DNA from 2 places in the Zongyangia sp. genome. Region 1 is predicted to be linked to the other one. Evidence: predicted binding sites of a transcription regulator. Region 1 holds the regulator's gene; the other holds the start of a gene.

The links. The regulator NrdR, encoded in region 1, represses ribonucleotide reductase genes. The targets are predictions, from matches to a motif close to CACNANATNTNGTG.
Region 2: a site for NrdR is predicted at 1,370-1,383, ahead of ACZ25G_RS05620 (anaerobic ribonucleoside triphosphate reductase). Genes of this name have one in related genera too.

The regions. Positions count from the first base shown of each region.
Region 1 is NZ_CBDTOK010000006.1:6,322-9,530, reverse strand. It holds gene ACZ25G_RS00545 (spore germination protein) at 1-89, opposite strand, end outside; gene ACZ25G_RS00540 (DUF421 domain-containing protein) at 292-972, shown strand; gene ACZ25G_RS00535 (DUF4363 family protein) at 974-1,354, shown strand; gene nrdR (transcriptional regulator NrdR) at 1,387-1,842, opposite strand; gene ACZ25G_RS00525 (DUF6514 family protein) at 1,946-2,182, opposite strand; gene ACZ25G_RS00520 (sugar phosphate isomerase/epimerase family protein) at 2,384-3,163, opposite strand.
Region 2 is NZ_CBDTOK010000087.1:11,726-14,934, forward strand. It holds gene ACZ25G_RS05620 (anaerobic ribonucleoside triphosphate reductase) at 1-1,344, opposite strand, end outside; partial or broken gene ACZ25G_RS05625 (glutamine synthetase III family protein) at 1,570-3,209, opposite strand, start outside.

The sequences.
Region 1 (3,209 bases):
TCTTGAGAACCTTCATTATTTTTGCGTTCCCTTCGAAATTCTTTTTCGTTTTTCCTAAAATAATACTGCCGTTTGATAAAATCAAACATCTGACGACACCTGCCCTTTAGCGCCAGATCTGACGCCATTATATTGGTACTTCTATCCACTTCTTGTAGGATTACCATTTTTACTAAAATTAAACCTATTCTAAAAGATGCTCGCTGTGTATCCTCCCTGCTATCCATAGGAATAAAAAGAATCCCTAGTCAAATAATAACCAGAGATAAAACATAGGAGGGTGGGTGTCGCATGTCCATCATTTTTATACGCACCATCATACTTTATCTTTTGATTGTCTTTAGCCTCAGGGTCATGGGAAAACGTCAGTTGGCAGAGCTTCAACCCTCCGAGTTTGTCGTCACTATTCTAATTTCCAACGTAGCGACTCTTCCATTGGAAGACATTAATATTCCCCTTATTGGCGGTGTGGTCCCCATTCTCCTACTAGTTAGTTTTGAAGTATTGGTCTCCTTTATCACCCTCAAAAGCCAAAGGGCACGAAAAATTGTCTCTGGATCGCCTCGTGTTATTATCCGCGATGGCGTCATCGATCAGCAAGAGATGAAAAACCTCCGGCTTTCTATCGATGATCTGATGGGTCAATTGCGCAGCAAGGATATCTTTGACATCAGTGACGTAGCCTTTGCCATCATTGAAACTACTGGTAGCCTCAGCGTCTATCAGAACTTTGACGCGCGCACCGTTACTCCTAAAGTTATGCAGATCCCTCAGCCCTCCGTCAATGACAACGTCCCACCTGTTGTCGTAGTCAGCGATGGAATTCTTAGCCACCAGTCACTGGAATATCTGCAAAAGGACGAAAAATGGCTGCAAGGCATTCTTGACACTGCCAATGTTACCCTAAAAGATACTTTTCTTATTACAGCAGATCGCAGTGGCGCCTACCACCTGATTAAGAAGGAGGGATAAGATGAAGCGAATGTTGCTTTCCCTAGGAATTATTACTATCTTGGCTGTGCTCTCCGGAGCCAGTTTATGGTACCTAGACAGTATTCATGATGAAATTAGCGTGATGTTACAGGAATGCTATCTCTATGGAGTTGAAGGAAACAAGGAAGCTGCATCGAAAAAATCTCAAGAGGTCTTCGAAAAGTGGCAGGAGAGCGAAAAGTACCTGGTCACCTTCATCCACCATAATGAGCTTAATGAGGTCACCATCGTCACTTCCCGGCTTTCACCTCTCATTGAAAACGGAGAAACTGCAGAATATCTAGCTGAGGTAAAGCAAGCAGTGGTCCTCATTGAGCATATGCGAAGTTCAGAACAACCTCATTGGAAAAATATCCTATAGTAAAATAAAGAAATAACCGCCCCAAGGGGCGGTTATTTTCGTTCACGCAATCGTTTCAGTTCTTCCATAAAGGATTCAACATCAGCAAACTGTCTGTAAACAGATGCAAAACGCACATAGGCGACTTCATCAATTTTTCTCAAATGCTCTAAAACAAGCTCCCCAATTTTTACTGTTGAAACCTCCCTCTCCAAGGAATTGAGCAAGGAAGATTCGATATCATTGACAACCTGTTCTAGGGTCTCAATCGACACAGGACGTTTTTCACACGCCCTCAGCAGCCCATTGAGCAACTTGGTTTTGTCAAAAACTTCTCTGGATTTATCCTTCTTAATCACCATAAAAGGAAGTGTTTCCATTGTTTCATAGGTAGTAAAACGTTTGGAGCAACTCAAGCATTCACGTCTCCGCCTGATTTTGGTTCCTTCTTCGGAGGGCCGAGAATCGACCACTTTACTCTCAGGAAAACCGCAGAAGGGACATTTCAAGTCAATCACCTCATTACTCATACATTAGATCTATTGTACCATAATCCCAGCAAAGTAACAAGTAAAATTAAAACTCGCTCCTTATTTTTAAAGCGGCTCACAATTATGGAAGAAAATCATAGATTACATCCATCAAGTGACATGGAGACACTTGATACTGATTACACATAGAGACCAACTTCTCCACCACACTCTGATTGCATGAAATATCTTGTACTTGTGTATTCTCGTACTCACCATTCAGACGGATGCCATAGATATTCATCTTTTTTCCATTTTTCTCTATTGGCTCGACGGTCAATTCATATACATAATTGCGAATTTCTTTCTTGCCATTCATTGTGTCTCCCCCATTATTTCTGTTGTATCATTTACTAACAGGATAATTATACTCCGAGGAAAACCATAAGAAAAGACAAAGATTTCAGAAATTTCGACTAAATATACCCGTAATTTCACAATTATCTGAGATTTATTTCCACATGTTTATGAAAGTTGTCGGTTGTTTGTCGAATTATAAGAGCAAATCACATGTATAAATTTATGGCAACAAGTTGTTCAAATTCATGTATGATTCATAAAGATCTGTAGTTTTTTGGAAATTATGACGATACAACTCTAAAATGAGAGCGCCATGATAGTCAAAGCCATGCAGTATCTTTATCAATTCAGAGAAATCGACATTCCCCATTCCAATAGGCAAACAATCATATTCAGCTGTAGAATCACTGATGTGGATGTGGCTCAACCCACTCCCCATTGCCTTGGCCATCTCGAGGGGATCAATTTTGGCTCGAATTGCTTGCTTCACATCCAGAACAAATTTAGCATCTTTCCCTAAAGCGCGGGACATATCTTTTATGAAATCCGGAGTCGCACTTTTACATCTCTCCACATTTTCCTGACATAAACACACTCCAAATTTTTTTCCCGCCTCATAGAGCCGATAATACCTCTCAAAATAACGAGCATTTTCAAATCCACTGTCTCGATAATTCCCATGGAATACCACATAAGAAGCGCCGAGGAAAGCTGCGGCCGAAAAAATAGGACGATACATTTCTATTCCATCATGAAACCGGCGTTCATAGTCTGTAAAAAATAAAAATGGCTCGTAGCCCGAGAGAAAGGGATGTACAGATATAACCTGACAATCGTACGCCTCCTTTATTTCTCTCAAATTTCTTAAAAAGGGTTTTGACAACTCTGAAGGCGCATTAAAAAATATTTCCAAGGTTTTAATCCCCATCTTAGCCAGCGTCTCTAAAGCCTCTTCTGTCTGCATTGGATATAAGCACGCTGTCGATACTCCAGCTTTCATCTGACACCTCATCTCTTTCTTCTATTTATATCCATGATTCTGGAAA
Region 2 (3,209 bases), on a different contig from region 1:
ATAAGCTACCTCTGTGTTGTGATCGCCCTCTTTATAATACTGCAGGTTAAAGGGGGCGTCCAGGAAGGAGAAGTTGGGGAACAGTCTTTTGGCGGATACCCGGCAGGCCAGCTTGAACAGGTCGTAGTTGGGATCCTCCGCGTTGTAGCTGACCCCTTCCTTTACCTTAAAGATGTGGATGGGGAAGATGGGGGTCTCCCCATTGCCCAATCCAGCCTCCTCGGCCAGCAGGATATTTTTGATGACCATCCGTCCCTCGGGGGAGGTGTCGGTGCCGTAGTTGATGGAGCTAAAGGGGATCTGAGCGCCTGCCCGGGAATGCATGGTGTTCAGGTTGTGAACCAATGCCTCCATGGCCTGATAGGTAGCCCGATCGGTCTCCTGAAGGGCATATTTCGCCGCAATTCCCTGGAGGCGGGAAGCGGTCTCCTCGTCGAAATGCTGGAGCAGATAGGCGTGTTCCGCCGCCTTATAGGTGGCGTTCTGAGCAAGGGAGGGGATCAGGCCAGTTTCTTCTTTCAAGGCCTGGATCATTTGCTCGGTGAAGTCCTTGGCGTCCTCCCGGCCGGTGAGCAGCTCGATGGCCTTTGCCATGTTGGCCTTGTAGGCGTGGAGGTAAGATTTTCTCACGCCGCCTGCCATAGCGTAATCAAAATTGGGGATACTCTGTCCTCCGTGCTGGTCATTCTGATTGGACTGGATGGCAATACAGGCCAAAGCGCTGTAGCTGTGGATGGAGTTTGGCTCCCGCAGAAATCCGTGGCCGGTGGAAAATCCCCCTGCAAAGAGCTTTTCCAGATCGATCTGACAGCAGGTGGTGGTCAGGGTCAGGAAGTCCAGATCGTGGATGTGGATATCCCCGTTTTCATGGGCCTGGGAATGCTTGGGATCCAGGATGAACATCTTATAAAACTGCTTGGCGCCCTCAGAGCCATATTTGAGCATGGTGCCCATGGCGGTATCGCCGTCGATATTGGCGTTTTCCCGCTTAATGTCGTTGTCCTTAGCCGCTTGGAAGGTCAAGTCCTCATAGGTCTTCATCAGCCGGGTATTCATCTCCCGTACCCGGGTGCGCTCGGAGCGATAGAGGATAAACTCCTTGGCGGTGCGGGCATGTCCGGTTTCCACCAGGATTTTTTCCACTGCGTCCTGGATTTCTTCCACGCTGGGGGTATGATTTCCCAGCTCATTTTCGATATAATCCACCACCTGGGAGGCGAGAGAAAACGCGGTATCATAGTCGTGTCCGCCGGTGGCCTGGGCGGCTTTAAAGATAGCGTTGGCGATTTTTTCGATGTTGAAGGCCACTTCCCGGCCATCCCGCTTGATGATTTTTGTGAGCATGATCGTTTCCTCCCATATATTCAAATACTATATATTGTGTTTATAAAAATGACAATACCAATTGTATAGTATGCATATGGAAAAGTCAAGGGCAAAGGGGAGGAAAATAGCGACAATGATTCACGATTTTTCCCTCTTATTTTTGTCGTATGGGCAATTTTGCACAATAAATATCCCCCTCCTTCCGCGCTTATACGGCAGGAGGGGGATATTTCCAGAGTACTGTTACACCCGGTAGATCAAATCGGTGTAGGTGGGCAGCGGCCAAGCGTCCTCTGCCACCATGGTTTCCGCCCGGTCACAGCATTCCCGAAGCTGATTCATAGCGGGAATGACCATGTCACAGTAATAGCGGGCGGTTTGATACAGGCTCTTTTCTTCCCCGGCGTTGGCGTTGAGCTCCTCTAGGGCGGAGATACCGGCCTTTATCTTGCCGATAAGGGAGGAAAGATCCCGGACAATATCAGAGACAGGGGCCGGCATTCCTCCGGCCTCCTTGATGAGGGAGGCGTCCTTGGCCATTTCGGCGGCAAAGCGGATGCAGGCGGGCAGGATGGAGCGCCGTGCCATATCCACCATGGTGGCGGCCTCAATGGAGAGGACATGGATATAGTTTTCCAGCATGATGTCGTGGCGGGAGAAGCATTCGGCCCGGCTAAAGATATGATGGCGCTCAAACAAGGCCACATTCTTGTCCGAGATCAAAGCGGGGATGGCGTCGCAGGTGGTGTTTAAGACGGGAAGCCCCCGTTTTTTGGCCCGCTCCACCCATTCCTCGGTGTAGTTGTTGCCGTTGTAGATGATGCGGCTGTGATCCGCTACCACGTCGTGGACGATACGGCGGACCTCTTCATGGACGTCAGAGGCGCTTTGCAGCCGCTGGGCATACCGATCCAAGACATCCGCTACGGCGGTATTTAAAAAGATATTGGCGTAGGCGATGGACTGGGAAGCCCCCACCATACGGAATTCAAATTTGTTGCCGGTGAAGGCAAAGGGGGAGGTACGGTTGCGGTCGGAATCGTCCTGGGGCAGATCAGGCAGGGCGGCAGCGGCGGTGTGAAGCACCAGCCGGGACACCGTATCCGGATTGACGCCGGAGGCGATGGACTGGAGCATGGTGGTCAGCTGTTCCCCTAAAAAGACAGAGACAATGGCGGGCGGAGCCTCAAAGCCGCCCAAACGATGGTCGTTGCCGGCGCTGGCGGCAGAAAGACGGAGCAGATCCCCGTATTCATCCACAGCCTCCAGCACAGCGCTGAGAAAGACCAGGAACACATCGTTCTCCCCCGGGTTTTTACCGGGGCTCAGCAGATTTTTCCCTGTGTCGGTGGAAAGTGACCAGTTGTTGTGCTTACCGGAACCGTTGATATAGTGGAAGGGCTTTTCATGGAGTAGGCAGGCCAGGCCATTTTTCTTGGCCACAGTTTTGCAGGTCTCCATGATGAGCTGGTTGTGATCGCAGGCTACGTTGGCGGATTCAAAAACAGGGGCTAGCTCGTGCTGGGCAGGGGCCACCTCGTTGTGCTTGGTCTTGCTGGTGACGCCCAAACTCCACAGCTCTTCATCCAGGTCATGCATGTATTTGCTCACCCGAAGCCGGATCCGGCCAAAATAGTGGTCGTCCAGCTCCTGGCCCTTGGGAGGACGGGCGCCGAAAAGGGTCCGGCCGCAGAGCTTCAGGTCCAGCCGCCGCTCGTAAAGAGCCCGGTCGATGAGGAAGTATTCCTGCTCCGCGCCCACGGTAGCCATGACCCGTTTGACGTCGCTGACACCCAGCAGCCGCAGGACGGCGATGGCCTTGTCGCTGACCACATCCATAGATTGAAGCAGGGGGGTTTTGGTATCCAGCGCCTCGCCGGTGT